DNA from 4 places in the Chryseobacterium sp. FR048 genome. Region 2 is predicted to be linked to each of the others. Evidence: riboswitches for the same ligand, from Rfam matches in the RefSeq annotation. Region 2 holds a riboswitch; each other region holds the start of a gene.
The links. A riboswitch is a leader RNA that binds a small molecule or an ion and turns the genes downstream of it on or off. The one in region 2 is predicted to bind cobalamin.
Positions count from the first base shown of each region.

Region 1: it holds a riboswitch for cobalamin, as region 2 does, so the genes downstream of both, AC106K_RS09915 (acyl-CoA thioesterase) here and AC106K_RS10615 (TonB-dependent receptor plug domain-containing protein) in region 2, are expected to answer to the same signal.
Region 3: it holds a riboswitch for cobalamin, as region 2 does, so the genes downstream of both, AC106K_RS15480 (TonB-dependent receptor plug domain-containing protein) here and AC106K_RS10615 (TonB-dependent receptor plug domain-containing protein) in region 2, are expected to answer to the same signal.
Region 4: it holds a riboswitch for cobalamin, as region 2 does, so the genes downstream of both, metE (5-methyltetrahydropteroyltriglutamate--homocysteine S-methyltransferase) here and AC106K_RS10615 (TonB-dependent receptor plug domain-containing protein) in region 2, are expected to answer to the same signal.

Region 1 covers NZ_JBXDSE010000003.1:131,821-140,075, forward strand. The annotation lists gene AC106K_RS09900 (endonuclease MutS2) at 1-52, shown strand, start outside; gene AC106K_RS09905 (hypothetical protein) at 185-850, shown strand; gene AC106K_RS09910 (hypothetical protein) at 1,070-1,867, shown strand; cobalamin riboswitch at 1,902-2,082, shown strand; gene AC106K_RS09915 (acyl-CoA thioesterase) at 2,199-2,582, shown strand; gene AC106K_RS09920 (MutS-related protein) at 2,603-4,081, opposite strand; gene AC106K_RS09925 (HD domain-containing protein) at 4,270-4,860, opposite strand; gene AC106K_RS09930 (XAC2610-related protein) at 4,862-5,560, opposite strand; gene AC106K_RS09935 (PadR family transcriptional regulator) at 6,121-6,450, shown strand; gene AC106K_RS09940 (PspC domain-containing protein) at 6,462-8,183, shown strand.
Region 2 covers NZ_JBXDSE010000003.1:277,534-285,788, reverse strand. The annotation lists gene AC106K_RS10630 (T9SS type A sorting domain-containing protein) at 1-1,163, shown strand, start outside; gene AC106K_RS10625 (T9SS type A sorting domain-containing protein) at 1,362-2,675, shown strand; gene AC106K_RS10620 (T9SS type A sorting domain-containing protein) at 2,872-4,185, shown strand; cobalamin riboswitch at 4,324-4,500, shown strand; gene AC106K_RS10615 (TonB-dependent receptor plug domain-containing protein) at 4,533-6,374, shown strand; gene AC106K_RS10610 (DUF5074 domain-containing protein) at 6,395-7,465, shown strand; gene AC106K_RS10605 (CCA tRNA nucleotidyltransferase) at 7,642-8,255, opposite strand, start outside.
Region 3 covers NZ_JBXDSE010000005.1:144,086-152,340, reverse strand. The annotation lists gene AC106K_RS15490 (cytochrome-c peroxidase) at 1-825, shown strand, start outside; gene AC106K_RS15485 (transporter) at 837-1,784, shown strand; cobalamin riboswitch at 2,091-2,276, shown strand; gene AC106K_RS15480 (TonB-dependent receptor plug domain-containing protein) at 2,436-4,421, shown strand; gene AC106K_RS15475 (YncE family protein) at 4,418-5,551, shown strand; gene AC106K_RS15470 (cell surface protein) at 5,568-6,761, shown strand; gene AC106K_RS15465 (DUF5074 domain-containing protein) at 6,790-8,255, shown strand, end outside.
Region 4 covers NZ_JBXDSE010000009.1:11,261-19,515, forward strand. The annotation lists gene AC106K_RS22275 (hypothetical protein) at 1-1,267, opposite strand, end outside; gene metE (5-methyltetrahydropteroyltriglutamate--homocysteine S-methyltransferase) at 1,759-4,062, opposite strand; cobalamin riboswitch at 4,234-4,418, opposite strand; gene AC106K_RS22285 (Lrp/AsnC family transcriptional regulator) at 4,611-5,072, shown strand; gene AC106K_RS22290 (LytTR family transcriptional regulator DNA-binding domain-containing protein) at 5,099-5,287, opposite strand; gene AC106K_RS22295 (LytR/AlgR family response regulator transcription factor) at 5,288-5,659, opposite strand; gene AC106K_RS22300 (hypothetical protein) at 5,731-5,979, opposite strand; gene AC106K_RS22305 (LytTR family DNA-binding domain-containing protein) at 6,230-7,084, shown strand; gene AC106K_RS22310 (dioxygenase family protein) at 7,157-7,786, shown strand; gene AC106K_RS22315 (MBL fold metallo-hydrolase) at 7,921-8,255, shown strand, end outside.

The DNA.
Region 1 (8,255 bases), 150 kb from region 2:
TTACGGAACATTCAAAACCACGATTGATGCGGATGAGCTTGAGAGAATTTAATTAATTTGACAATGAACTAATTGGAGAATTTGAAATTAATCATATGCAAATAGTAAAGAGAGAGTACTGAGAAGTGCTCTCTTTTTTGTTTATCATCTGATATTTTTCTACTTTTAATCAAAACAATATTCTATGAAACCATTAAAAGTATTATCAGACCTTATTCCAATACCAAGTTATACGGTCATTATCCTGTGTTTTTTCTTTCCGTTCTTTCTGATAAAATGTGGTGATACGACCTTAATGTCTATCAAAGGGACCGATCTTGTCACCGGAGTTTCTCAAAAAGCAATGAGTGAACGCATGAAAGAAAATCTTAAAAAAAGCTCTCCTTTTGGGGATGCACTCAAGGGAATTCCTGATGATCCCTCACAGAATACAGATCGTGAATATTCACCAATGGACAGTGATTCCAAAGATAAAAACAGCAGTGAAAATATTTCACCTAATCCGTTTATCATTATTGCCTTTCTGGCTGCCATTGTCGGAATTATCGTTCAATTGATAAAAAGTGTCAGAAAAAAATACCTCTACCACATTGTTGTTTCGCTGATAGGACTTGCTTCCCTTTTAATATTTTATCTGACGTTCCAGGCAAAAATGGAAGGTCATGGAAGCAATAAAATCGGAATGGGATTCGGAGATAAAGTAACTATCAGTTATGGCTTTGGAACAGCATTTTATCTCTGTGGGGTATTATTCCTAATCCTCCTTTTATTCTATGGAGTATATTCCTATTTCCTTAAAAATGATCCGGAAGCCATCTATGGTCATTCCAAACAGACTACTGAATCTTAACGTAATCAATAAAAAGGGTGTTTCAAACACTCTTTTTTTGTTTTTATCTTTTATCATTTCTGATCGTCATTCCCGGAATATTCTGAAGATTTCAGACAAAATACTGCTGCTTAAAAATGAACATCTGAAACAAATACAATATTTAAAGGAACTGCAACAGCATAATTATCTTCAGAAAAGCATTTAATTTATATATTTGGGGATTAAAAAAATTTCAAGATGACTTTCATAAACAAAGCATTGTACCTGTCAGCATTCAGTATTTTCTCTTTAGCTTTTGTAAAAGGACAGAATAAAGTGCCCTTCGGAGTCGTAAAAGCTGAAGAAGGCTATGCCAACGTACGTGTACATAAAGATAACTACAGAAAAATTGTAGATAAGATCCGTATGCGTAAAGGGGATGTTTTTGTTTATGTAAAGCCCGCTCCGGGAGAAACGGAATGGATCTGGATCAAATATCCTGAAAAGCAGGACGAAGATAAACCGTTTGTACGCTATGAAACTCTTGATAAGGAGGGAATGGTGAATAAAGAACGTATCGCTTATATAGACCAACTTCCAGCCTACACTCCGTCCAAGTCTAAAAACGGAAGATCACTTATTTTCACAGACAATTCTGATCCGAAAGTTCCTACTGCTCAGAGAAGCAAGGTGGTGATCGATGTCTACCCTTCCAATGCCGGCTACCGCAAGAAAGAAAAAGATGCGGAAGGCAAACTGCTTACCATTGATAAGGTAAAACCCTGGGGAATCGGAAATGATCTTCCTGAAGGAATGACCGAAATCAAATCGATCAGGGTACAGCAACCGGGAAGAGGTTCTGTTTTTGTAAGAGAAGCCATCAAAAATATGTTTCAGCCTACGATGGATTTTGAGAACGTAGGAGTAACCGCTCTTGACAATGATAATATTTTCCTTTATATGATCAATGGTAGCGGGGAAAACAGATATACTACCCTGTGGACCATCAAGAAAGGAAGAGTGATCAGCCAGATTATTTACCATAATCCGGAATAAATTCATTATTTTTGCCCCCGAAAAGTTTTAACGCTTATTCATCACAGAAACTGGTTCTGCCTAACCGCAGATTAAAAGGGAACCGTGTGAAAATCACGGACTGTCGCGCAACTGTAAGTAACTGAAATCTTTATCAAGAGATCCACTGTGCGAGGCATGGGAAGGAGATAAAAGATGTTACAAGTCAGGAGACCTGCCTTTTTCTTAAACAAAAAACTTTCGCGATCTGAAGTTTTATTGATCTGATGGATTGTTTCAGGAATTTCTAAGGTTCCTGTCATTATTCTGTTGTTTTGATACGATTTCATTTCGCTTTAATTAATAATGAAATATGACTACAGAAGAAAGAATTGAAGCTGCCGAAACCAGAATTTTTAAAGCGGTTTTCCCCAACACAACCAATCATTATGATACCCTTTTCGGAGGTACGGCCATGCAGCTGATGGATGAAGTAGCCTTCATTGCAGCGACCCGATTTGCAAGAAAAAGAGTAGTAACGGTAAGCAGTGATAAGATCGATTTTAAAAAGCCTATTCCAGCCGGAACGATTGTAGAACTGATCGGAAAAGTATCCTATGTAGGAAAAACCAGTATGAAAGTAAGCGTTGAGATCTATACGGAGCAGATGTATTCTTATGAAAGAGAAAAAGCGATCGTAGGAGATTTCACTTTTGTGGCTATTGACGAATTCAAAAAACCAATCCAGATTTTATAAATTTGATTTCCATGCCATAACTATTCCAGAAGTTTATAGGCCTCTTCTATTATTTGCTGAGGATATTCATACATTTCCAGAATTCTTATGGCATTGGGTTTTTGATTGACTCCTTTATTCAATGTATAAGTGAATTGAAGCTTATCTTTATGGATCTCTTCTGAAAAATAATACAAATCGTAATTATTTTCTTTCAGGAAATAGGCAATCTCCAGATCATGTGTTGTGATGCAAACCAGATTTCGATCAGAGTTTATGGCTTTCAGAACAGCTTTGCTTATAGCAATCCTTTCTTTGGTTCCTGTACCTTTAAAAATTTCATCAATTAAGATCAGATTATATCCTGTTTCTTCAAAGAAACCCTTTATCCGCAATACTTCCTCCAGATAATAGCTTTTGTTTTCATTAATATCATCCTGTATCGAAATAGAAGTCAGAATCCGCATAAAAGGAGCTTCATACCTATTGGCAAAGCAAAAACCAAAAGCCTGTGCAGCGATAGCATTTACTGCTAAAGACCGCATAAATGAAGTCTTTCCGGACATATTTGAGCCTGTGAGCACAATTCCAACATTAGAAATGCTAAGATCATTCCTTACACAATCATCAATAAGCGGATGATAAATTTTTTCCACCTGTATTGCTTTCTGATCTTTAAAAACAGGACTACATACCGGATATTCATTTCGAATTTTACAGAGATTGATCGCTGTATCAATTTTTCCAATATACTCATAGACCTTCAGAAGGTTATTTTTAGAAGCATTCAAAATGGTTACCTTTCTGCTGAAGCCAAAAATCTCCAGGTTGAATGTGATTCTTAAAATTTCCAATAAAAACCAAAAAACAACCAAAAATTCGTTTTTCGCCAGTTGTTCAGCAATATTGCTGGACCTGATTGTCCGTACTAGTTTTTTCAGGTTAATCGCTTTATATTCTTCTGCCAATTCCGGAGTTCTGCTGATATTACTAGCTACAGAAATGGAAGTATACAACCTGGAAATTATCGTATTATAATATTCCACATAGTTTTTATTCGCATAATGATAATAGGCATTCACAAAAAACAATGGAATCGTCAACATCAGAAACTGTTTCACAAAAACACCACAGATAAGGATCACGAAAAGCAAGATAAGGGACAGTTTCGCATAGTTCAGATACTTCCGATTAATGAAAACATCATTTTCTATCAGTTCAATAATCTCATAATCTCGGATCTTGTTAAGCTTTTCCAATTCCTTCTCTGCCAGTGACGTATTATTCCTCTCAAAATACACTGTATAATGATCTGAAAAAGAGTCCCTACTTTCTGTAATAAGCCTGAATTTTGAATAAAAATATTGCTTTCCTATTTTAGATTTTGTCCGGTCCAATTTAAAAAATAAAAGATCCAGATTCAGATCTTCAGCGGTTTCATCCGGAATATCCTGAAACACTTCTTTATCATTTCTTTTAAACAGATAATATTTCTTTATTGAATTAAGATCAAAATCCATTTTTATCTTAATTAGACACAGAAGTCAATCAATAGTTACAGGTTTTCTCTTTATTATACCAAAAAAAATACTCCACCGATCCGGAAAAGTATTTTTCTGATTAAACATCCTTCTAAACAAATGTTTACATAAAGAATCGGGCGGCCAAAGGCCGCCCGATTCTTATATTTCCAATTGCTTACAAGCATTTATTTTAAAACTTTTTCCGTTTCCAGGCTTCTGTTCAGCAATAGTTCGAAAGCTTCTCCCATTTCATCTGATGCTCTGGTAATGGCATTTTCAAGCATATTTCTGATTTGCTTCTCCGTCACACCAGCTTCTGTCCAGCTTTTTCCAGAAGTATGGGAATTTAAGATAAATGGCATTATCCGGTCGATGGCACAGGCAAAAATAGCATCCGGTGTTTTTTCATCTTCAAACTCAAGCCAAAGATTAAAGAATTCTGTACGCAGTGGCTCATCCAGGATTCCGAAGATCTTTTGTGCTGAAGCTTTTTCTCTTTCAAACTTTCCTATCATGGCTTTTTCGTCAAAAAGGAAGGTATCTCCGGCTTCAATTTCTACAAGATCGTGGATAGAAAGCATTCTGATCACTCTCAACAGATCAATATCTGCACGGTTTTTCGCATAAGGAAAAAGGATCTGAGCCAGAATAATAATCTGCCATGAATGCTCGGCTGTGTTTTCCCTTCTGGAATCATCTGCATTATAATTTCTTCTTTGTACATTCTTCAGGGCATCTACTGCCAGAATAAAATCGATCTCTTTCTGTATCTTCATTTTACTTTTCTTTATTATATTGTTCTGAGGTGTAAACCTTCGTTTTGGTTACCCATTTATTCTTTATCTTTTCTTTGGTGATCACTTTCACGCGGTCTTCCTGGGTCATATCTACTTCTTTTTCAAGAACTTTTTCCAGCCCTTTATTCGGGATGACTTCATATTCCGTAGTAAAGAGGTCACAACAGCCGGATTTCCCGGACATAATCAGACGTTTTCGCTTGGAATCTACCTCAAAAAAATCAAACCCATCCGATGCCAGCTCTGTAAGCTCCTTGCTTTTTACAAAACTCATTCTGGTACTGTTGAATACATATACATCATAAGAAGCACTGTGATAATTTCCCATATTTCCGTTTCTTATGGCAATATCTTCGGTACCGTCAAAATTAAAATCATCAATGATGACGGGGCGTTGATCTTTAGTCAGCTCAATTCTTTTTCCACGGGTTAGCTTTTGGCCTGACTGCAAATTTATAACCAGATCATCCGAAACAAAGGTCTGTACCTTGGTATTATTATTATCAAACAGGTCTACGGTGCCTTTTCCCATACAACTGTTATCAGAACAGTCTTCCGATTGAATGACTACATTATAGTTTTTTGATGCATTCTTAACTTCAAACTGGTATTGCCCAAAACATAAAGGTCCCAGGAAAACAAGGGCCGAAAGATTCTTATATGCGTTTAAAATTTTCATAGCTAGTAAATGGATTGAGGTGTTTTTTTAATTCATAACAAAAATACGAATCATAACAGCGATCTCAAAATCCATATTTCAGAATTTATGATTCTCCAGTTTTCAATAGATGATTGTAATAGAAATGATGATCAGGAGCTGTTTCCCGCTATCCGCTCATACTCCTCGCGCCTGAGCCTATTCCTGCCCTGCTGTGGGGTAACCGCTGCTATCGGGGCTAATTTCATACAGATCCGGCATCTGTGAAAAACTATAAAACGACTTTATAAACACAAATGCCACCAATAGTTTCACAAATTATCACGAATATTTTCCTCCTTTTTAATAAAAATGAAAGCAAAATTCAAAAAAATCAGGTCTTAATTTATTTCTATCAAATCATCAATAAAATTTATATTATTGATTTTCAATTAATTGTATTTTTTATTTTAAAAATTTCACTACTTTGTATTGCATAATACCATTTTATTTACATATCTTTGTAATGTAAAATTAGAATAGGCTCAACTAGCTAGGGGCATTTTTCTAAAAATATAACTAATTAACAAAACTTATCAAAGATGAATACTGAAAATACCAAAGCGCAAATGCGAAAAGGAATTCTGGAATTCTGTATTCTAAGTCTCATCAATAATCGAGAAATGTATGTTTCTGATCTTATTGACGAACTGAAAAAAGGAAAACTGGATGTAGTGGAAGGGACCCTCTACCCTCTTCTTACAAGACTTAAAAACGGAGAGTTTCTCTCTTACAGATGGGAAGAATCTACTGGAGGGCCACCCAGAAAATATTATCAGATCACAGAGAAAGGAAAACTTTTCCTGGATGAACTTCTCAATACGTGGAATGATCTGACAGCCTCAGTCAACCAAATCACCCAACAACATTAAAAAACAAAGCTATGAACAAGACACTCTCAATAGGACTCGCAGGTTTTTCTTTTACCATAGAAGAACACGCATATATAAAGCTCAGCGATTACCTGAACGCCCTTAGAAGCTCACTGGATGCTTCTGAAGCAGAAGAGGTAATGCATGACATAGAAATAAGAATGGTGGAGATCTTCAGAGATTCTCTGGGAAAACGTGAAGTGATCAACGATACAGATGTAGAAAAAGTAATCGCACAGATCGGAACACCTGAGAAAATCGAAGAGCAGGAAGAGGCTTATTTTTCAGAAAAAACAACCAACAGAAACAATAATTACAGCGGAAGCACTGCAGACAACAAGCAGCTGTTCCGTGATCCTGAAAAACAGAAAATCGCAGGAGTATGTGCAGGTTTAGCTCAGTATGTAGGATTAGATATTACTGCTATGAGAGCCATCTGGCTGGGAGTCTTCCTTTTAGGAACCGTTACTCAGGCCATATCATCTTCACTGATTGTGCTTTTATACATCATCCTTTGGATTGTACTTCCAAAAGCTGAAACAGCAGCAGATTTCCTGAAAATGAAGGGAAAGCCTATGAACTTCGACAATCTTAAGAATGAGTCTAACAAATTGGTACAGTTTGCCAACGAATCTACTCAGAGGGTCGGAGAGATATACACCGAAAACAAGCCATACATCAACAATGCAGGAAGCGGAATCTGGAATGTTCTGAAATACCTGATGGGCGGATTTTTTGTCCTGCTTGCCATAGGAAGTATCATCGGAATCTTTGTAATCTTCGGACTTTTCGGAACAGGTGCAGATTTCCCTGGTGCGAATAAGATTGAATTCTATATGGGCGAAAATGGTCTTGATAAAGTTTTAGTTGCGATGATGATTCTCGGAAGTTTGATCCCTGCTATCATCTTCAGCTTACTAAGTATCAAAATCTTTTCTCCAAAAACAAAACTAAGAAACATCGGCTGGGTACTGGGAGGTATATTCCTTTTATTACTAGGACTGGGAGCTTATTTCGGAGTAAGCATGGCTAAGAAAGGCCTGCAATACAAAGGAAGTAAAGAAGATACAGAGAATATTGCCATCAATACCGCTTCAGACACACTATATTTAGATGTCAAGCAGGTAAATATTCCTCAGAACTTCAAATCATATGATGATGATATTTATTCAGACAAGAGAACAGTATATGAGGAAGATTATATCTCTGTAGATGTTACAAGAAAATCAGATGTAAAAATCCCTTATCTGATCATCAAAAAAGAAGGTGACGGATACAATATCCCGGTTCAGCTGACAGTTCCTGTAGAAATCGTAGGGAATAAGGTAATGCTTCCTAACTTCATAAAGTATCCTTATGAGCAGAGATTCAGAGATTACAGAGTAGATTACGAACTGGTAGTCCCTCAAAAGACTCTGGTAATCGTTACGAAAAAAGATGACATGTCAGTAAACGGGGATCTGGATGGAGACGGAATGAATGATGATGATAAGGATAGTAATGATGATGAAAACGGAATCAGAATCGAAAAAAATAAAATCACGGTAAACGGTTCCAGCATCGTCTATGATTCTAATGACAAAGACAGCATCATTATCAACGGTAAAAAGGTACCTAATAACCAGGCAAAGAAAGTAATTGATTCTGTAGCGTCCGGCATCAAAAAAATCAATAAAGATGTCGACATCAAAATCAAAGACGGAAAAAACGAAATTTCCATACAAACTAAATAATTAACTTCAGAGAGTGGCAGAAGGTGTGAGTGGAAGACAAATGTTTGAAATTCACACTCTTCTTCTCTCAGA
Region 2 (8,255 bases):
CTGAAGGTACAATATTTAAATGGACAGCAGCAGGAGGACTTGTTCAGATTGGAGCTTTGCCAAGCGGAAGTATGATTTCCGGGAATACTCTTGTAACCAATGACGGAAGTATGATAGCATCTGCATTTACAAATTCAGTTACAGGATTGCCAGAAATATCAACGTATACTGCTTCCAACTGGACAAATAGAGGGGCACTTCCTCCTATCGCGCCTGGTGGAGGTGAAAGCACTCCTTATGGAATGTCTCCGGATGGGAATACTATTGTAGGACTAAGCTTTCTTGATATAGCACGGGTGCATGCCGTAAAATGGACCCCCTCCGACGGAGTGGTAGATCTGGGAAGTATAGTGCCGGGACGTGATTCCAGAGCTAATGGGGTAAATGCAAACGGAAGTGTCATTGTAGGGTGGCAGGATGAAGCTACAGGAATACGGAGAGGAGCTAAATGGGTGGATGGAACAGAAAGTTTCATTACGGATAATTCCGGAAATTATGTAGACGAAGCGCAAGGAGTTTCAGCAGATGGAAGCACCATCATAGGTGGTGGTGGTGGAACTCCCACTCCCTATATCTGGAATGTTACCACCGGACTTACCTATATTACCCATCCTAATGCATCCACTTTTTTCAGGGGAGGAGCAACCGGTATTTCTGCGGATGGCAAAACGGTAATTGGTTATTACAGACCATTAGGAGGACCTCCAATGGCAGGAGAAGGATTTATCTGGACACCTGATGGCGGGCGTGTTAATCTGAATGATTATGCTGCATCATTAGGAATTGCAACCAATGGAATTACAATGGGACTTCCGCTGGCGATCTCCCGGGATGGGAAAAAAATTGCCGGCATGGGAGTAGATACAAATTTTCAGTTTGTAGCTTTTTATCTTGATCTTACCCAATATTTATCCGTAAATGATACTGCGAAGGATAAAAATGATATAGAAATTTATCCCAATCCTGTAGTTGATGTTTTATACCTTAAAGGAGCAGGAAAGATTGAGAAAGCAGAAATTTATAATATGGTGGGACAGAAAGTGAAATCAATGGGTTCTGCAAAAGATAAGATAGAAGTATCATCATTAGCAAAAGGAAATTATATTCTGAACTATTCTGTAAAAGGAGGAACACAAAAGAGCTATAAATTCATTAAAAAGTAAATAAAATTAGCCGTCTAAACTTATAAATCAACTGGAGACAGGTATTGGCGGGTGGTTTTTTATAATATTGATTTTCAGTGTTTTGTAAAAATTATTCTTTTAAAATTCACGAATTATGAAAGCTAATTTCTTTCAAATGAATGAATGTAATGTTAATATTGTTTTTGATTAATAACAATAACCAAATTGAATTATTTTATGAAAAATTTTTACAAAGTACCAGTAAAAGTATTGGCTTTTTATTTTCTATTAAACTTTGGATCAGCAAAATCTCAGTTGACTGTCATGGGGCTGGGTAACTATAATGTAGGAGCTGTTTCTGATAATGGAGTCGTAAGTATGCATACCAGTGCCGGTAGTGTATATAAATGGACCAATGGGGGAGGGCTTGTACAGATAGGCTCAATATCCAATGGATATCCTGCTGCAGGAAGAACCGTTGTTTCTAATGATGGAACCAAAATAGCTTCTTCCGTTACCAATACGGTGACAGGCTTTAATGAAATATCAACCTATGATGTTGCTACTTCTACATGGATCAACAGAGGGGGGCTTGTGCCTACCGGCTGGGACGGAAGTGTAAGCTCTAGCTGGGGAATGTCTCCGGATGGAAGTACAATTGTAGGGCTAGGTTGGCTTACGGCAGCCAATGCGCATGCAGTGAAATGGGACGAAGCCGGAGGAGTGGTCGATCTGGGAAGTATTGTAGCCGGAAGAAGTTCCAGAGCCAATGCTATCAGTGCCAACGGATCAGTTATCGTAGGATGGCAGGACGAACCTACAGGAACCCGAAGCGGAGCAAAATGGGTGGACGGATCAGAAAGCTTCATTACAGATGCTAATGGAAATCATGTAGGGGAAGCTGGTGGTGTTTCTGCGGATGGAAGTACCATCATTGGAGGAGGAAACCCTAATCCTTATGTTTGGAATGCGACCACCGGGCTTATCTATATTACCCATCCCAATGCTTCATTCTTCTTTAAAGGAGGTGCTACAGGGATTTCAGCAGATGGAACTAAGGTTATTGGCTATTACAGAGCATTTGGAGCACCGCCAATGTCGGGAGAAGGCTTTATCTGGACATCAGAAACCGGACGTGTTAACCTCAATGATTATGCTGTAAGCCTAGGAATTGCAACCAACGGAATAACGATGGGGCTTCCATTGGCTATTTCCCAGGATGGAAAGAAAATTGCAGGAATGGGGCTTGATTCTTCCGATAATTTGGTGGCTTTTTATCTGGATCTTACCAGCTATCTGTCAACTAAAGAAACGGTGAAAGATAAAAGTACGATGGAGATCTATCCTAATCCTGTGGCTGATATTCTATATTTTAAAGGAACAGGAAAAATTGAGAAAGCAGAAATTTATAATATGGTGGGACAGAAAGTGAAATCTATTGGTTCTGTAAAAGATAAGATAGAAGTATCATCATTAGCAAAAGGAAATTATATTCTGAACTATTCTGTAAAAGGAGGAGAACCACAGAGCTATAAATTCATTAAAAAGTAAATAAAATTAGCCGTCTGCACTTACAAATCAACTAGAGATGGTTATTGGTGGTTTGGTTTTATAATGTTGATTTGCAGTGTTTTGTAAATTTTATTCTTTTGAAATTCATGAATTATGAAAGCCAAGTTCTTTTAATTGGGTGAATATAATATTAATATTGTTTTAGATGATTTAACATACTAAATACAATAATATTATGAGAAATTTTTACAAAATTCCAATGAAAGTATTAATGGCTTGTTTTTTCCTTAATATTAGCATAGCAGAAGCTCAGCTTACAGTTATGGGACAGGATAACTATAGTATAGGGTCCGTTACGGATAATGGGGTAGTGAGTATGAATACCTTTGGTGGTACTGTATATCTATGGACCAACGGGGGAGGGCTTGTACAGATAGGCTCCCTATCCAATGGGTATCCGGCGGCAGGAAGAAGCATTATTTCTAATGATGGGACTAAAGTAGCTTCTTCAATTACCAATACAGCGACAGGCTTTAATGAAATATCAACGTATGATGTGGCTACTTCTACATGGATCAACAGAGGTGGGCTTGTACCTACCGGTTGGGACGGAAGTGTAAGTTCTACGTGGGGAATGTCTCCGGATGGAAATACAATTGTAGGGCTAGGGTGGCTTACAGCATCCAATGCGCATGCGGTGAAATGGAACGAAACCGATGGAGTGGTAGATCTTGGAAGTATTGTTGCTGGCAGAAGTTCCAGAGCCAATGCAATCAGTGCCAACGGATCGGTTATCGTAGGATGGCAGGACGAAACTACAGGAACCCGAAGCGGAGCAAAATGGGTGGACGGATCAGAAAGCTTCATTACAGATGCTAATGGAAATCATGTAGGGGAAGCTGGTGGTGTTTCTGCGGATGGAAGTACCATCATTGGAGGAGGAAACCCTAATCCTTATGTTTGGAATGCGACCACCGGGCTTATCTATATTACCCATCCCAATGCTTCATTCTTCTTTAAAGGAGGTGCTACAGGGATTTCAGCAGATGGAACTAAGGTTATTGGCTATTACAGAGCATTTGGAGCACCGCCAATGTCGGGAGAAGGCTTTATCTGGACATCAGAAACCGGACGTGTTAACCTCAATGATTATGCTGTAAGCCTAGGAATTGCAACCAACGGAATAACGATGGGGCTTCCATTGGCTATTTCCCAGGATGGAAAGAAAATTGCAGGAATGGGGCTTGATTCTTCCGATAATTTGGTGGCTTTTTATCTGGATCTTACCAGCTATCTGTCAACTAAAGAAACGACGAAAGATAAAAGTAGTGTTGGTATTTATCCAAACCCTGTGGCTGATCGATTATATTTTAAAGGAACAGGGAAGATTGAAAAGGCAGAAATTTATAATATGGTAGGGCAGAAGGTGAAATCATGGAATACCGTAGAAGGTCAGATTGATGTATCCTCTTTATCCAAAGGAGATTATATTCTTCAGTATTCTGTAAAAGGAGAAAAACAACAGACTTATAAATTCATTAAAAAGTAATTCATATCAATTATAAAAGTAGTGGGATGAACGGCTGTTTTCAATATTGAGAACAGCTGTTCTTTTTTTGTTTATTCTGTGAAAATATAGAGTTTCTGACAGGATAAGCCTGGTTTTTGGCAGATACATATAAAAAGCTATCTTTGCAAAAATTTTGGTTTCCAGTATTTTGGAATGAAAAGGGAACCGGGTGAAAGTCCCGGACTGTCCCCGCAACTGTAAATCGCAACAAAAATTTCTGTAAAAAACCACTGTGAAAAACGGGAAGGTGCAGAAAGCGAAAGTCAGGAGACCTGCCGGAATTATAATCTAAAAACATATTGCTTTCGGAGGAAAAGTAAAAGAGTATGGGTATAAAAAGATCTTTAGTACTGTTTTTTTCGTCTTACGGCTGTTTTCTTTTGGCTCAGGAGAAGACTATTGACACGATTTATGTTTTCGACAATCAGATGAACAGAGTGAAGCTCTTTCATCCTGTGAAAATCATTTCTGCAGAAGACACTCAAAAAAATTCAAGCAACCTTTCTGAACTTCTTAGATTTCAGTCACAGGTTTATATCAAAGAAAACGGACGTGGTGCCGTCTCTTCACCTTCTTTCAGGGGAACTACCGCACAGCAGACCGCCTTTGTATGGAACGGAATCAATATCAACTCTAATTTTTTAGGACAAGGCGATATTAATAATATTTCTGCATTTGGATATGACCAGATAGGAATAAAAGCAGGCGGCGGAAGTGTGATCTATGGAAGCGGTGCCATTGGGGGAAGTATTCACCTGAATAATACCCTTGATTTTAATAAAGGCTTTCATGGTTCTCTGTTTTCAGAAGCTGCATCTTTCAATACCTATAACAACTTTGTCAGAGGTTCTTACAGCAATGACCGGTTCAGTTTTAAAGTTTCGGGAAACCATTCGATCAGTAAAAATGATTATAAGGTTGAGGAGGATCACGGAAAGATCTATACCAATGACAATGGACAGTATTATAATACGAATATCAATGTCGCTGTAGCTTATAAAGTAGCTCCACATCATCAGATTTCCTGGATCTCTGAGCTTTTTAACAGCAAACAGCATTTTCCTGTTTATTTTGGAGATTTAGAGAATAAAACAAAATATGAGGCTCAGAATGCCCGAAGTCTGCTTTCGTGGGATTGGAATAAAGTACAGTTCAGCAATTCATTCAAAGCTGCTTATACGGAGGAGAATTTTCAATATTTTGGAACGATTGATGGCCCTGAAACAAGTGGCGGAGCGGGTAAGAACTATATTCTGAAAAACGATTTCAATTATTTTCTTAATCCAAAATGGAATATCAATATTATTGGTGAATTCCAAATCAATAAAGGAAAAGGAGATGGAACTTCAGGAATCGGGGATATTAGAAGAAATGCAGGATCTATTGCAGGGTTAGTCCGTTATTTCCCAACAAAGGATTTACGTTTTGAAGCCGGGATCAAGAAAGATTTTGTAGAAGAGATCAGTTCGCCGACTTTATTTTCTTTTTCAGGAAAATGGAACGCTGTACAATGGTATGGGCTGGAGCTGAATGCTTCAAGGAATTTCAGAGCTCCTTCATTTAATGATTTATATTGGGCTTTGGGAGGGAATAAGGATTTAAAACCCGAAACTTCTTATCAATTTGAGTTGAGAAATCTTTTTAAAATGGGAATTTTCAAACTTTCTGTAGCTCCTTATTATATGAAAATTCAGGATATGATCCGATGGCTCCGAACTCCTGCCGGATATTACGGTGCCTTCAATACCAATAGAGTAGAAGCATACGGATTGGAAGCCCAGCTGGAATTTGAAAAACAGATCGGAAAGCACACCCTGAAATCTAATCTGGGATATTCCTATACGAAATCAACAGATCTTGATATTCAAAAACAGCTGATGTATGTCCCTTTTCATAAATTTACCGGAAATGTAGAATATCAGTATGATTTCGTGAAATTATATGTACAGGGAATGTTCAATGGCAAGACGTATACAGATTCCAACGAAACCAAAACCAGTGCTTTAAATCCATATTGGGTACTTAATGCAGGGTTGAATGCAACGGTTCTTAAAAACTATACATTAGGTTTTAAAGTAAATAACATTCTGAATAAAACTTATTACACTATGCTTTCTTACCCATTACCTCAAAGAAATTATAGTGTTACTTTAAATATCAATTTTTAAAATAAATAAATTAATTACATATGAATATTAGAAAAATTTTATCTCTTGCAGCTGCTTCCATGTTACTTTTCAATGTTTCTTGTAGCACAGACAGCAGTTATGAAGAAACTATTGACGGAACCGTTAGATTTGATTCCGGAGTCCTTATTACCAACGAGGGAGGGTTTACAACAACAACCTCTGAAGTTTCTTACGTGAGTAATAATCTTGCGACAGTATTTAACAAGATCTATGGAGCAAGTAATAATAATGAGCCTTTAGGAAAAGTGCTTCAGAGTATGGGGTTCAATGGTGACCGCGCTTATTTGGTTTCCAATCTCCCTAATAAAATTGAAATTGTAAACCGTTTCACATTCAAAAAACAGGCTACTGTAACTGCCAATCTGGATGGTGCCAGATATATCGCCTTTTCAGGAAATCAATATTATGTAACCAACAGTAATTTTACTACACTTAAAAGAAAACTTAACGTGTATAATATTTCAGATAACTCTTTTGTAAAAAGTATCGACCTTACAAACGCTGCTGAAAAAGTAGTGGAAGCAAGTGGAAGTATCGTTGTACAGTCTGACGGTGTAGGCTACGATGCAAGCTGGAATCCGATCCCGACTGGTTATACGGTAACGGTTGTAAACCCAACTACCAATACAATCAGCAAAACAGTAAATCTTCCAACTGAAGGGATTATTAAAGATCTTATTTCGTATAAAGGAAATGCATATGTTCTGGTTTCAGGAGATACCAATTCATTTATCTATAAAATCAATACAACAAACGGAACTTATGAAACAACGACTTTAACAGCAATGCCTAAAGTTCAGAAACTGAGAGCCGATAATGACAAGTTCTATTTTATCACGAATGCCAATAAAATATATGCAATGACTATCGGATCTTCAACGGTTCCAACTAAAATTATTGCAACAGCTGTAGGTGACGTATATGGATTTGACGTAATTGACGGTAAAATTTTTGCAGCAGATGCCAGCTATACTACAGATGGTAAAGTAAATGTTTATGATGCCGTGAATGGTACTTTATTGAAAAACTTCATTGCAGGAATCGGAACGAACGGATTCTATAAAAACTAAATATAACGCTTAGGCGATATATCTTATAATTTTTTATTTTTTTTCATCATTTGTGTTTTTTTCCGGCCGGTTTCTTCGAAACCGGCCGGCTTTGTTTACCCCAGTAAGCATAAAGCATCAAAAAGCCCGGCGGGATGGAACATCCCGCCGGGCTTTTTGATGTATAATCAATGGAATTAAATAATGGTTAATCCCAGTTTCTCCGCTTCAGCAATTACAAATTGAGTGGCTTCCTCCTTTTCATTAGGAATCTCCCCTTCAAGAATAGCCTCTTTTACTTTTTCTTTCAGAATCCCGATTTCACGTCCCGGTTTAAGGTTGAACATTTCCATGATCTCTTCACCGGTAATAGGTGGCTGGAAGTTCCTTACATGATCTTTTTCCTCCACTTCTTTGATCTTTACCGCTACATATTCAAAGTTCTTTTTGAACTTCTCCTGTTTTTTAGAATTTTTAGTGGTAATATCAGCCTTACAAAGGGTAAAAAGATCTTCAAGATTTTCTCCTGCATCAAATAAGAGTCTTCTCAGTGCAGCATCCGAAGCATCATCCGTAATCAAGGCGATAGGGCGGGATGACAGTTTTACCATTTTCTGAACGTATTTCATATCACTTCCCAAAGGCAGTTTCAGTCGCTGGAAAAGAGTTTTTACCATTTTTGAACCTAAAAATTCATGTCCATGGAAAGTCCAGCCTGTACCCTCTACAAATTTCTTTGTAGGTGCTTTACCTATGTCGTGAAGCAAAGCAGACCAACGCAGCCAAAGGTTATCTGTATTCTCTGAAATAT
Region 3 (8,255 bases), on a different contig from region 2:
AATAATACGATTTCATGCGGTTTTTGCCACATTCAGGAAAATGCCTTTACCCATCATGGTCACACCGTAAGCCATGGGGTAGATGACAGGATCGGAATTAGGAATGCCCCGCCTATCCAGAATATGGCCTTTTTGAAAAAATATATGTGGGATGGAGTGATCCATAATCTGAATGAACAGCCGATAAGCCCCATTACAGATGTGAATGAAATGGACAGCTCTATTCCCGAGGCGATTTCAAAGATTAAGAATGATCAGAAGTATAAAAAGCTTTTTATGGCTGCGTATGGGGATGAAAACATGACAGGAGAGAGAATTTTAAAAGCATTATCTCAGTTTATGGCTTCACTGATCTCGGCAGATTCGAAATATGACAGATTCAGACAGGGGAAGGAGCAGCTTACTTCGGCAGAATCTCAGGGAATGGTATTGTTTAACCAGAAATGTGCATCCTGTCATAGTGGCGAACTCTTTACTGATGAGAGTTTCAGAAATACGGGAATGTATTATAATACCGAATTTAAAGATGCAGGAAGGTATCGCGTAACCCTGAACCAGGTAGATTGGATGAAATTCCGGGTGCCAAGTTTAAGAAATATCGAATATACCGCACCTTATATGCATGACGGAAGGTTTTATACCCTGGAAGCGGTACTCAATTTCTATTCGGACCAGGTGGAAGATAATCCCAATCTGGACCCACAGCTGAAACAAAACGGACATACGGGAATTGCCATGAACAGCCAGGATAAACAGTTGATTATTGCTTTCCTGAAAACATTGTCTGATAAAAGTTTTATATCCAATCCAAAATTTGCAGAATAATTTTAAAAAACATGAAGAAGATTATATGGTTAATAAGTCTGGTTTTATTTAGTTTAAGCCAGGCAAAGACAGTTAGAGACAGTGCTTATGTTGCTCAGAACAACTTCAGCAGGATCGATTTTTATGATGATTGTGATGCCTGTGGCTGCGCTGCGGGAAACGGTTCCTCCGGTTTTGAGTCTTTACTGAATCCACAGTTTATAGGGATCAAATACTTTGCACAGCATTATAAAGCAAAGGAGAATTTATTTGTGAAAGATCTTACCCAGGATCAGTATTTCAATACCTTACAGCTTTGGGGAAAAATTCCGGTGACGGAAAAATTGAGTGTGTATGCAAGCCTTCCTTTCCATTTTCATGAAAAAAAGACTATGCAGGGTGACATCGGCATTAATGGAATCGGAGATCTGAACCTGATGGGAATTTACAGATTGATGAACTCCAAAGATAATTCCCACCAGCTTAGCGGAGGCTTGGGAGTGAAAGTTCCTCTTGGTAAATTTGATGAAAAAGGAATATCCGGTGTCAACCCAAGTTTTCAGCTGGGAACCGGAAGTTGGGATTATCAGGCGGCTTTGAACTATAAGTTTCAGAAAAATAAAGTGGCAGTATTGATCAATACCGATTACACCATTAAATCCGAAAACAAAAAACATTATCGTTTCGGAAACCAATGGAACTATGCGGCCACAGGTTTTTATCAGATCGCAGGAAATGAAAAAACTATTTTTTCTGCTAAAACCGGGCTTCAGGGAGAAGTCTATGCTCAAAACAAACAATTTGGTGAAGGGCTGCCGAATACTGCCGGAAGTGCGTTGTACGGAAAGGTGGGATTTGAAGCTTCGTATAAAAAGTTCAGTTTGGGAAGTGAGCTCATGCTTCCTGTTTATACCCATCTGGCAGGAGGAGACATTGAGGCCAGATCAAGGTTCAGCATTTTTGTAAATATTGGAATATAGCCAATGAAGATGTTTTTTGCCACTAATTCACGAATAAAATGATACATTTTTATGATGACAAAAGAATCCTTTAAGGTGTAGTTTGTGTTTTGTTTTAGATCAAACGAATAAAATAATTCGTGCATTAGTGGCCAATAAAAGAGGTTGTTTCATTATTGAGATAACCTCTTTTTTAGTCTAAATATCAGGACCGGGATCTTGATGTCCCATTTTAATCATTTCTTTACTGAAAAGCGGTTTTTACAATCATTATATTTATAATATTGTGAATCATTTCGTTATTGATGAATATATATTAATAATTGTCTATCTTTGCCGAAATTTGGTGAGCCGTAAAAAGCTCTTAAAAGGGAATCCGGTGAAAATCCGGAACAGACCCGCTGCTGTAAGCTCCGCACCAAAGTTTTTGAAGAAAATATCCACTGTTTTTTTAATGGGAAGGATTTCAAAAATGGAGTAAGTCAGAAGACCTGCCAGAAAATTAAACGTTTGACGCTTTCGTGGAATAAAGCTTAGGACAACAATGATTCTGTGCAGTGACAGCTGTGCTTTGTCGTTGCTTTCTTATATCCATTAGCGTCATCATTATCCATGAATGAGCTAATGGTGGCAAAACTGATTACATCTCGACTTTATAAAATTGTTTTCACTGTGTTGGTGTTAACATCTCAACTCCTGTTTTCTCAAACCAGGAAAAAAGACAGCCTGAAGGAAGAAACCATTAAGGTGATCAGCCTTTACAAAAAGAATTTTAAAGAAATTATTCCGGCGCAAGTTATCCAGGGCGATCAGCTTGAAAGACTGAACAGTTATTCCGTTGCAGATGCCATACGATACTTTTCCGGAGTTCAGATCAAAGATTATGGCGGGATAGGAGGTTTAAAAACCATTAATATCCGAAGTCTGGGAAGCCAGCATGTAGGGGTTTTCTATGATGGTATTCAATTAGGAAATGCTCAGAACGGCCTGGTAGATCTTGGAAGATATTCTCTGGATGATCTGGAAGAAATATCTTTATATAACGGGCAGAAAAGCGAGATTTTTCAGCCTGCAAAGGATTTCGGTTCCTCGGGATCTATTTATCTGCAGCCCAGAATTCCCGTATTTAAAGGAACAAAGAAGACCAATCTTGTGATAAGAGCAAAAAGTGCTTCTATTGACCTTTTCAATCCGTCATTCCGGCTGGAGCAGAAAATCTCAGACAGGATCTCGGCAAGTGCCAGTGCAGAATTTCTGCAAAGTGACGGGATTTATAGATTTCGCTATGCCAAAAAATATCCGGATGGCCAGCAGGCTTATGATACCATAGCAAAAAGACAGGACTCAGACATCAGGGCAAAACGTTTCGAAACATCTGTAAACGGGACTTTAAATGACGGAAGCTGGACGATAAGAGGGTATGGCTATATTTCAGACCGGGGAATGCCTGCTCCTATTGTTAATGGTCGTTTTGGAGGCCGGGGAGCAAGACTTTCAGACGAAAATTATTTCGTACAGGCCAATTTGAAAAAGAAGCTGTTCCCCAGATTTGAGACACAGTTGAAAGCAAAATTTGCCTACGATTATACCCGCTTTATGGATACGGTTCGTTCGCAGTCAGTGATGCACACGGATAATACCTACATTCAAAGAGAAGTATATCTTTCTTCCTCCAACATCTATTCTATCACGCCCAATTGGGATGTCAGCTTAAGTGGAGACTTTCAGTATAATAATCTTAATGCTAATCTGGATAATTTCTCTTATCCTACCCGTTATACAACACTAGTGGCATTGGCAACAACCTATCAGTGGAACAGGTTCAAAATTCTGGGAAGTCTTTTGGGAACATTCACTTTTGAAGAAGTAAGAAAAAACAAAAGACCTGGAGACAGCAGAGAATGGACCCCGGCAGTTTTTATGAGCTATCAGCCTGAAACTATTCCGGAACTTACCCTCAGAGCCTTTTATAAAAGAATTTTCCGTCTGCCTACCTTTAATGATCTGTATTACACCAATATCGGAAATACCTATCTGAAGCCGGAATTTACCAATCAGTATGATGTAGGATTTACCTATCAGAAAAATTATGACAACCGTTTCTTTAAAAACTTTTATATAAAAGTAGATGGTTATTACAACAAAGTACAGGATAAAATCATAGCAGCACCTAACGGAAGCATGTTCCGATGGCTGATGATGAATCTTGGATTGGTTGAGATCATAGGCGCGGATGTGAATATCCGGACTGATGTACAGCTGGGACAGGTAAGACTAAGGCCATTGATTTCTTATACCTACCAAAGCGCAAGAGATGTGAGTGATCCGGAAGATACCTTCTATAAGAATCAGATTCCTTACACACCATGGCATAGCGGATCATTTAGCCTGATGGCAGATTATAAGGACTGGAGTTTCAATTACAGCGCGATGTACGTAGGAAAGCGGTATGATGTGAACCAGGACAATATTCAGTACAATTATGTACAACCCTGGTATACCCATGATCTGGCTGTTCAGAAAAAATTTAACTGGGCTAGTCATCAATTTAAAGTAAGCCTTGAAATGAATAATATTTTCAACCAGTATTATGATGTGGTGATCAACTATCCGATGCCGGGAAGAAACTTTAAACTTATTCTAAACTTCACCTTATGAGAAAACTAAACTTTTATCTTTTATTTTTTGTATTAGCTTTTCTTGCTTCGTGCCGTACGGATGATATTATTGTCCGTCAGGAAGTGGTAGAAGGGCTTCCCTCAGAAAATACAGCAATAAAAGGCTTTTATATGCTGAATGAAGGGAATATGGGAAGTAATAAATGTACCCTGGATTTTTTTGATTATACCAAAGGAACCTATTACCGGAATATCTATGCCGAGATCAACCCGAATGTAGTGAAAGAGCTGGGTGATGTAGGAAATGATATTAAAATCTATGGCAGCAAACTGTATATTGTTGTAAATGTTTCCAATAAAATTGAGGTTCTTGATGCAAAGACCGCGAAACGTATTACTTCTATTCCGTTGCAGAACTGCAGATATTTAACCTTCAAAGAGGGAAAAGGGTATGCAAGCAGTTATGCCGGACCGGTAGATATTAACCCGAAAGCACCTAAAGGAAAAGTAGTGGAAATTGATACGGTTTCTCTTTCCATTCAACGTGAGGTTACCGTAGGTTATCAGCCCGAGGAAATGGAAATTGTAGGAAACAGATTATTCGTTGCCAATTCCGGAGGGTATCGTGCCCCCAATTACGACAATACCGTTTCTGTAATAGATCTGAACAGTTTTACAGAGATCAGAAAGCTGGATGTGGCCATCAATCTTCACCATATTAAGAAAGATAATTATGGAGATCTGTATGTAAGTTCAAGAGGAGATTATTATGACACTCCTTCCAGCCTGTACCTTCTGGATCCTGTAACCGGAGCCGTGAAAAAAGATTTCCATATCGGAGTGAGTGAAATGACCATTGTGAATGATAAACTCTATTTCTATGGAAACGAATTCAATTACAATACCCACAGCTATAAAAAGACATTCGGGATCATAGATGTAAAAACAGAAGAAATCATTGCCAACCGAATTTTTGATCCCCAATACGAAGCGGCCATTAAAACCCCATACGGAATCGCTGTGAACCCTATTACAGAAGACATCTACATTACAGATGCCAGGAATTATGTAGCGATGGGATTTGTGTATTGTTTTGACAAAAACGGACATTTTAAATGGAAGACAGAAGGCGGAAATATCCCTGCTCACTTTGCCTTTCTATACAAATAACCAAACACTTTAAGAAATGAACAGAAATACCTTTACTTATTTAAAAATCGGATTTTTATCATGTCTTCTTACCGGTGTGATAGCCTGTAAACATAATGATGAAGATGAATTTACATTTAATGGTCTGGATGATTCTTATTCCGTTGAACGTTTCAGAGTCCTGACGATTCCTACCAATGCTCAGGGGGCAGTAACATGGAGCATTAACGACTCCATTATCTCTCAAAATTCAGAACTTGAATTTATCAGTCCTAAAGCAGATGCCTATCCGTTGACTTTAAAAATCAGCAATAAAGGAAACGAACAGGTTTATCACTCTAAAATTATCGTTACCAAAGAAAAAACACCTTACACTAAATATATTGCCAAAGTGTTGGAGTTCCGTCCTGCCGTAGGACAGTTCATGAATGAAATTCCGGAATATTTACCTGGAAATACAGCCGCAAATATGCTTCAGAAAGCCAACGAATCGCTGGTGGGAGGCAATTCTACGATGATCAGCCTGGGCGGATATGGCGGATATGTTGTTTTTGGCTTTGATCACACCATTCCGAATCTGAAAGGAAGAGACTTTAAAGTTCTGGGAAATGCATTCTTTGGAAACAGCGCCAGTGATCAGCGTTCAGGTTCCTGTGAGCCGGGAATTATTATGGTGGCCTATGACAGAAACAAAAACGGAAAACCTGATAATGACGAGTGGTACGAAATTGCCGGCAGTGAATATTTCAAAAATACAACAGTAAAAGATTACAGCATCACGTACTTTAAGCCAGATGAAAATAAAACTCCTGTGGCTGGAAGCGAGTTCTGGCAGACAGATGTAGAATATATCAAATGGAAAGACAATCTCGGAAACCAGGGCTTTAAAACCAGAAATACCTTTCATGCACAAAGCTATTATCCTTTGTGGTTTACAGATGCTTCTTACGGTTTTTCCGGAACCAGACTGGCCAATAACTTTTATGATCAGAGTGGAGACGGATCCTATTGGGTAGGAAAATCATATGACTTCGGGTATGCGGATAATGCCCCCAATAATGATGAGGCTTCCAATATTGATATTTCCTGGGCGGTAGACAGAAACGGAAAATATGTAAAACTGCCGGGGGTAGATTTTATGAAAATATATACGGGAGTCAATCAGGAAGCTGGCTGGCTGGGCGAAGTTTCTACAGAAGTTGCAGGCGCTTACGACTTACATTTCAAATAACAATTCAATCTATTTAAAATAATAAAAAATGAAAAAGTTTTATCTTTTTATGATGCTTTTTCTGTTTGCATGCGTATCGAATGCACAGATAAAAGTTCAGGGCGTACCCCGAAATGATATTTCAGGGGTCGGAAAGCTTAATCCCACTATGATCAGCTTTGCTGATATTCAGTATTGGGTAGGTTCCGGAGCGAATCAGGCTGCCTTTGTAGTACAATGGAATGACAGTAAGAATCCTGATGCTTTGGTTTGGGGATTCAAATGGGACGGGAATGCTACAGGAGAAGACATGCTGAAAGCTATTGCCAAGGCAGACCACAGACTATATACACTGCTTTATCAGGGCACTCAATTCGGGTCAGCAGTGGGAGGAATTGGTTTTGATCTGAATGGGCAGAATACCAATGCATTGATCAAAAGCGGAAATACCACTTATCCGTTATATCCCGTTAATGGATTCGTTAATACAACGGCTTATGACTTTGACAACTATACTATTGTAGATGCAGCCAATGATCACTGGCAATCCGGATGGACGGTGAATGGATATTGGTCTTACTGGGTAAAAAATCCTACAGATACAGATTTTGGATATTCTAATGTGGGAGCTTCTTCCCGTGCACTGGAAAATGGCTCGTGGGATGTCTGGAACTTTAATGTAGGTTTCAATGAGGCGCCTATTTCTTCTACTCTTACGCCGGTTTCACCTTATGTATCTTCTACAGATTTCACCAACGGATATTTTATAGTGAATGAAGAATGGTATGGCCATACCAATGGTTCTGTAAACTTTGTTGACAATAATGGTCAGATTAATTACCGTGTGTACAGTAATGCAAACAATAACCAGGCTTTCGGAGCGACTACACAGTATGGAACTATTTATGGGGATAAATTCTATTTCGTTTCAAAACAGGCTGCTGATGGAGGAGATACCCAATACACACCTGGTGGAAGACTGGTGATTGCCAATGCGCAGACCATGCAGAAAATTGCAGGCTTTAATAACATTGGTGGGGGAGACGGAAGGTCGTTTGTAGGAGTGAATGAGCATAAAGGCTACATCGGTACTTCTACCGGAATTGTTCTTTTCAATATTGATAATTTACAGGTTGGAACTTTGATTGCCGGAACCGGAGGTAACGGACAAATCGGAAATATGATCCGTACTTCACAGTATGTATTTGCCGTGAAGCAAGGAGCAGGAATTTTGGTCATCGATCCTAATACAGATACTTTAGTAAGTACGATTTTCGGAGGTTTCTATTCTGTTGTTCAGGCCAAAGACGGAAGTGTTTGGGGGATTCAGGATCAAAAACTGATTAACATCAACCCTACAACCTTTGCAACACAGGTTTATAATATTCCTACCACCAAATATATTGGCGACTGGGGAGCCTGGAATGCAGGAAAATTTACGGCAAGTAACAAAGAAAATGCTTTATACTGGATCAACTCCATCAGCAGCTGGAGCTCAGGAACACAGATTGTGAG
Region 4 (8,255 bases), on a different contig from region 2:
AAGATTCATTACTCTCCTTACCGTTAAAATAACCATACATATCCTGACTATAAGACATTCTTCTAGGCAAAGACAAAGGATCATTATAATTAAACCTGTATTTTTTTTCAAATATATTTCTGCTGTAGAAGTTTATCTGAGAAAGATAAAATCTTTGCATATTCAATGCTCCCATAGAAGATTCAAAAAGATAATCAAATGTGACTTTTTTTAAAACTTCATTATTGACACGGTATTCAATTCCTGAAAGGTATTTTTTAAAATCAGAATCTCCTTTATCAGAATATATAAAGCTGATTATATCTGAATTTTCACTGTTGCTGATCGTCTTAAGTCTTTTCTTGTTTCTCGTATAATGAGTCTGTACAGAAATTCTCAGCTCAGGATCAAGATTCGGCATAGCACCTGGACCTGCACTTGAACTTAAACAACAGTAATACAAATATCTTGTATGAATTTCACTGATCGCATTGATTACCAAATCGGTATCTTCGTAGGAAAAATAAATTTTCTCTCCCGTCTGAGATTCAATCTCTTTCAGGAAAAATGACGTCACCGCATAATCTCCAGGTGGATTGGAAGGCATTGCCTTAGAAGCCGTGGTTTCCCAATAATTTATATTCCCTCCAAAAATATATTTCACACCTTCTTTAGTTGTGACCTCAAATCCGTTAAAATTCCGGTTATTGGTATCATTAAGCGGAAGAATATTCTTTATTTTTACGTCATCATTATTTTTTAGAAATACGGGGATAAAGTTCTGGTCCAGATAGAATGATCCCGATACATCAGCAAACCTGAATTCAAAAATATCACGCTCCGTATCCATTTGAAATGGGGAATAACAAGCCGTCCGGATTTCTTCATCAGCGTCACAGTCTGAAGCTGTTTTCTGAATTAACTCGGCCCCACTTTTATTCATCCGCATAGCCGCCAGCTCATCGGTCAATCCATTGACAGTTCTTGTAATAACACCGCCGGCATTGACCACCCAGGTCATTCCTACATCGTTGGGCAGATCATCTACTTTTACACCTGCACCACTATATAAAATACTGACATCGGTACTTAATTTATTGGCTTTATAGGTAAATAAAGGAATATTGACATTAGCACTTCCGGTATGTTCATTTTCAGATGTCACATTGGTTGCTTTCACAAAAGAGAAAGACTGTGGACTTGGGGGAATAAAACCTGCCTGTGAAAATGCCCATAGAGAATTGCAAAACATCCAAACGAGGAATAGATTCGATAATGTTTTTTTCATGATTATTAGTTTCTTATTTCTTAATTAGTTTAGCCTTACAGCTGTTCTTGTTATTGTCTTTTGGAGATCAGGTAAGGGCAGATATGCCCAGAACTGCGCATAAAGTACATGCGCTGAGACTTGTTTTTTCATTACTGTGTTTTTTTTAAAGTTAATAGTTTTTTTTGCAAATTTATCTTTTAACGCTTAAAAGCAAAATTAATTGTATTTAATACAAACAATCAATACCTATTTATAGATATTCAATATTAATACCTCAATTCTCATGATCTATGCAAAGCTACTTCTGTATTGCGACAGAACCTGTCGCATTATAAATTTGTTCTTTATATTCCAAGTTGAGACCTGAGATTCTTTTTTAAAGCTTATATACCTTCATAATTCGCTTCGCTTTAACACCATAAAACGTTTTAACTTCTTCTATTTTTATACAATAAAAAGAGGCAACCCCAAAGAATTGCCTCCCAACATAAAATGTTTATTGAAATATTTTAAACTGCATACTCTACAGAAGCCTCTTTAGCAGCAGCTACCATTGCGATCAGAGCTTTTTCGGTTTCTTCCCAATGTCTGGTTTTCAATCCGCAGTCGGGGTTTACCCAAAGCTGATTGGCCGGGATTACATCCTGAGCTTTTTTCAGCAGCTCCACCATCTCTTCTTTGGACGGAACTCTTGGCGAATGAATGTCATAAACCCCGGGACCTATTTCATTCGGGTATTTGAAATCGGCAAAAGCGTTCAGAAGTTCCATCTGGGAGCGGGAACATTCAATGGTGATGACGTCAGCATCCATATCTGCTATATTTTCGATAATATCATTGAATTCGGAATAGCACATATGAGTATGGATCTGCGTAGCGTCTTCCACTCCACTTGCTGAAATTCTGAAAGCTTCTACCGCCCATTTCAGATAAGTCTGCCAGCCGTCTTTTCTTAAAGGAAGCCCTTCTCTGATGGCCGGTTCATCGATCTGGATAATTCTGATGCCTGCTTTTTCCAGATCCACTACTTCATCGCGGATCGCCAAAGCAATTTGTTTACAGGTTTCTGAACGGGGCTGATCATCACGGACGAAAGACCACTGCAGGATCGTCACTGGACCTGTCAGCATTCCTTTCACCCATTTATCAGTCTGCGATTGTGCATATTGAGACCAGTAAACCGTCATAGGTGTTGGTCTGGAAACATCACCAAATATGACAGGAGGTTTCACGCAGCGGCTTCCATAGCTCTGTACCCAGCCGTTTTTGGTGAATACAAAGCCTTCCAGCTGTTCCCCGAAATATTCCACCATGTCATTCCTTTCAAATTCTCCGTGCACCAGTACATCAATTCCGATGTCTTCCTGCCAGCGGATCGTTCTTTGGGTCTCTTCTTTCAGTAAGGTATCATATTGTTCCGAAGTCAGATTTCCTTTTTTGAATTGTGCCCTCCAGCTTCTTACTTCTGCCGTTTGCGGAAATGAACCAATGGTAGTGGTAGGAAATAAAGGAAGCTTTAATATTTTCTGCTGCTCTTCTTTACGGATTTTAAAAACATTATTCCTTTGAGCCTCTTTTTCAGTAATCGCCCCGGCTCTCTGTTTTACCTGATTATTATGAATGAGAGACGATGTCTTTCTATGGGCAACCGCTTTCTTATTTTCTTCAAAATCAGTAAGAATATCTTTATTTCCGGTTCCTTCAGCAAGTTCTTTAAGAGCAACAACTTCTTTTACTTTCTGCCTGGCAAATGCCAGCCAGTTTTTGATTTCCGGATTAAGTTCTGTTTCAAAATCAAGATCGCACGGAGCATGAAGGAGTGAGCAGGACGGCGCTATAAATATTCTTTCATGGCCTACTTTTTCGATTGCTTTTGTAATGAAATTCAGTGATTTTTCATAATCGTTTTTCCAGATATTCCGTCCATCAACAAGGCCCAGTGACAGGCTTAAATGTTCAGGAATTACATTCAAAACTTCTTCCAGCTGCTCAGGATTTCTGACAAGATCTATATGCAGTACATTCACCGGAATTGAGACTGCAAGGGATAGATTATCCTTTAAGCCATCAAAATAAGTGGCAACAATCAGTTTTAGCTTCGGGAATTTTTTTCTGATTTCGGAATAGATAGACTGATAGGTTTCTTTTGTTTTCTCCGATATATCCAATGCTAGAAACGGTTCATCAAACTGAATCCATTCGGCGCCCTGCTCCTGAAGCCTTGTTAAAATTTCAATATAAACAGGAAGAAGATTTCCAGCCAGTTCCAGTTTATCAAAACCGTCCTCTTTTTCTTTCCCTAAAAGAAGATAAGAAACAGGCCCGATGATGACCGGCTTTGCATTGATTCCGGCCTGTTTTGCTCCTGCAAATTCATTAAAAATTTTATCTGAGCTTAGTTTAAACTGTTGATTTTTATAAAACTCAGGAACGATATAATGATAATTGGTATCGAACCATTTGGTCATTTCCATGGCCGTAATATCCAGCCCATCTTTCTGGTAACCTCTGGCCATAGCAAAATAAAGATCCAGTTCGGTGCTGTTTTTTTTAAGTGCTATTTCATGGTAACGTTTCGGGATAGCACCTACAATTAAGCTCATATCCAAAACCTGATCATAATAGGAAAAATCGTTACACGGAATAAGGTCTATACCGGCTTCTTTCTGAATGTTCCAGTTTTGGTTACAGATATTCCTTCCCACGGTAAGAAGCTCTTCCAAAACAATTTTACCTGACCAATACTGCTCGCAGGCTTTTTTAAGTTCTCTTTTGCTACCAATACGCGGATAGCCCAGAATGTGAGTTTGCATTTTTTACAATTTTTTAGTTAAACTTAATGGTAAAGCTCTTTGAAATGCTTCGTAATGCTTTTACAGAAATTCACAGGCTCACAGCGACATACCCGGCAATACAAATTCTCTTAAAAGAAAATGCATATCCATTATATCATCTGTATGACCCAGGCTTCAGACCGCGAAAGCATTGTCAATTCAGTAAAGGCAGGTCTCCTGACTTGTAACGGCTTCTATCATCCTTCCCGCTTCTGGCAGTGGATATGCGTGGATAGAAACCTTTGTGTGTTACTTACAGTTGCGCGACAGCTCGTGATTCTCACACGATTCCCTATTAATCTACCTTAAGTAAAACCTTTCCTGTTTGATGAAGTATAAAGAACTGTATCTTTTGTCTATATCAATCGATACTTTCAAAAGATTTTAATTTTGTGTAAAATTAATTATACAGAATAAACAAATAACAAACATGATAAAATTAAGCAAATTAAACTTAAAAATAAATTTGAAACAGAATATAATTCTGTAAATTTGATCGTTTTTATACTCTTAAAGAATAATATTCTGTGGAAGAACTTGATAATAAAGATGTACAGTTACTGAGACTGCTTCAAAAAAATGCTAAACTGACCGTTAAAGAGCTTGCCAAAGAAGTCAACCTCTCTCCTTCCCCTGTTTTTGAAAGGGTAAAAAGACTTGAGCAGGAAGGCTACGTAAAAAGGTATGCAGCTGTATTGGATGCTGAAAAACTCAACCGTGGATTTACAGTTTTCTGTCAGATCAAATTAAAGATTCACGACCGATCTGTGGGCTATGATTTTGTGAATGAAATTCTGGAAATTGAAGAAGTTGCCGAATGCTACAATATCTCCGGAGATTTTGATTTCCTTCTGAAAGTTCAGGTTCGGGATATGAAACATTATCAGGATTTTGTATTTAACAAACTGGGCTCGGTAGATTCTATCGGGAGTACACATAGCACATTTGTAATGGCTGAAGTGAAAAACAATCATGGCCTGACCATATAAATAATCTCATTCATTTTTTTACCACATCATTCTTCGATCCATTTCCGGAAAGAGGCAGTATTGCTCTGACTTGTGATCAGGTGGCCTTGAAAGCCTTTTATCTGAAGGGCCAGTGTATTTTTATTATAGCGTTCTATTTTCTCAACGTGCTTTTTCTGGACAAGCTGTCCCCGGTTGATTCTAAAAAAAGAGATTGGGTCAAGTTGATTTTCAATCTACTTTAAAGTAGACTCATTCAGCGGATGCTTTTTACCTGCCGTATCAATAGCAAAGACAATTCCTTCTTCCGCCTCAAAAAAAAGAATATCTTCAGTGTTGACAAAGTAGATTCCCTGATGGGTACTCACTGTAAAGCGGCTTTTATATTTTTTTTCCGGATTAGACTGACTCAGCATCTGTTGAAGCTGGCTCAAAACATCGGTTTTTCCTAATGCCTGATCTCTCAGCAACATGAATTTATCCCAGACCTTTTTGAAGCGGTCCTGAGAAAAAGGTTTTAAAAGATATTCAATTCCATTGGTTTCAAAAGCATTCATCCAAAACTGATCGTAGGCTGTCGTGAAGATGACAGGACAAGTGATCTCCACCTGTTCATAAATAACAAGCTATAATTGAGTCCATTGACAGAATCATTGGACTCAATTATTTCTATATGCTTTTATATTAAGTTTCTGGATTTCAGTTCATCTTTCAAAGCCTGATTATCTTTTTTCCATGCATTGATGGTAAAAGCAACGAATACAAGTGGAAGCAGCGTAAAAATTCCTACTCCATTTTTTATGGTACTGTAAATCGCAACTCCAATTAAACATCCTAAGAGCACGGCATTCATTATTTTGCCGGATTGGATCTTTTTATTTTTATCCAGTAATTCCTGGTCAGTAAGCTCGTTTAATTTTTTCTCCATTATTTAAAGGTTTGGTTATTGTTTTTCCAGATTATATCGTCCTGAAGCTTCAGATCATTCATCTGTTTTATGAGTTTTAAAAATACAAAAAAGAGAATATAAACGGCATTAAATTCTTATTTACCTATACCTCTCTAAAAGCAATGAAGCTATAGTTACAGAGATCTACTCATTTTCAGTACCATAGCAATGAACACTCATTTTTTCAGTATATTTGATAGAGGATGAAAACCTCCAAAACTCTACGAAAATGATATACTCAATTTCAAATAAGAACATGCCTTTCCGCTTTCCATTGAATATGAAAGCCTTGTTTATCATGCTTTCCGGGATTATTATTATGATTGTAGGTTTACATATTTTTCAGGATTTCTGGGAATCAAAAAGAAGCGGATATACTTTCAGCTTCAGCGAATCATTATTATTTAAGAGCATATGGTTTCTCTATATTCCGATCCTGATGGTTTTGTACCAAAAGATAAGAAATACAGGTCTTCAGCATTTTACCAAAACGGCAATATTCATTGTATTCCCAATCATCATACACCTTACTATACTTCCCTGTATTGCTTCAATTGTGAGTCTTCTTTTCTATCAGGGAAGATATGATCTGTTTAAATTCTTTTCCTATATCATGACCCATGATTTTTATACAATGGTTCTGGTCTATACAGGGTTTGTCTTAGGTTATCAATATCTTTCAAACCGAAAACAGGAGGTTACCCCAACAGAAAAAACATGCACTTCCGATACGCTGGTTATCAATAACGGCAGGGATAACGTGATTATCAATATTGAAAACATCATTCAGATCACTTCTGCTACGCCTTATGTTGCCATTCATCTTGAGCATAGGAAATACCTGCATTCGGAAACGCTGAAATCCATACATGAACAGCTCGGCCATACTGTTTTTATTCGGGTACATAAATCTGCTTTGGTCAACCTTTCCCAAGTCCGCTCCTTCAAATCCCGCCTGAATGGTGACTATGATTTGCAGATGGCAGAAGGAAGCACAGTGAGACTGAGCAGAACCTACGCTGCTGAATTCAAAAGACGTTTTACCACAGGGGCATCGGGTCAGGCTATCAACTCCTCAGGATAAAACATTTCATTTTCCTATGCTGTTTTCTGTCCATAATTTTACCGGCACATTCACCTTAAAACGCTAAAAGCTATGGACTTTAAAAACAAAAACAATTCTTTATGGATCTTTCTGATGGTATTCGTTTTAACCTCCTGCCAGGGACAGACTAAAAAGCCTATCGGAGGTCCCTGCGAAGGCTGTGAAGCTCTTTTTGAATATAAAAACAAGATCCTGAATCCCATCGATACGCTTCCAAAATTCCGACAGAACGAGCCTAAATTAAAAATCACAGGTACCGTTTTTAAAAAAGACGGGAAAACCCCGGCAGAAAATGTTATTATCTATATTTACCACACCAACAGACAAGGCATTTACGAAACCAAAGGCAATGAAACCGGCTGGGCAAAACGACATGGGCTGATCCGGGGCTGGATCAAAACCGGAAAAGACGGAAAATATACTTTTTATACGTTCAGACCCGCAGTTTATCCTGATGGCAGTGAACCGGAACATATTCATATTACCATAAAAGAGTCCGGTAAAAATGAATATTATCTGGATGAATATCTTTTCGAAGATGACCCGTCGCTGACATCTGCCATGAGAAAGAAACAACCCGGCAGAGGGGGTTCCGGAATTGTAAAACCCTTCATTGAAGCTCAACTTCTGACTATAAAAAGAAACATCATTCTGGGGAAAAAAATTCCGGATTATCAATAAAATATAAGAATCGGAATTCTCAATAAAGATTCATTAATGGGTATAATGACAAAAACATAATATACTATCGCAAAAAAAATAGCGTAAATTTGTGCTACCCTATCTGAAAAAGGATAGGTTTTTTAGTTTTAAAAATGAAAAGAACAGCACTTTCCCTATTTGCCTTCTTGTTGCAAATTACCTGTCAGGCACAAAATTTTGACCTTATTCCATTAGGGATTTACGGTGGAGAAAAAGAAGATAATTTATCTGCTTATTTAGTAGGAGCTCCAAAAGACAATGCTTTTATCTGCCTTGATGCGGGTACGGTAAATGCAGGAATACGAAAAGCAGTTCAATTGAAAAGTCTTAACGGACCTGAGGAAACTGTTCTGCAGGATCAGATCAAAGGTTACTTTATTTCCCACGGCCACCTGGATCATTTATCAGGGCTTATCATCAACTCTCCTGCTGACTCTAAAAAGAATAT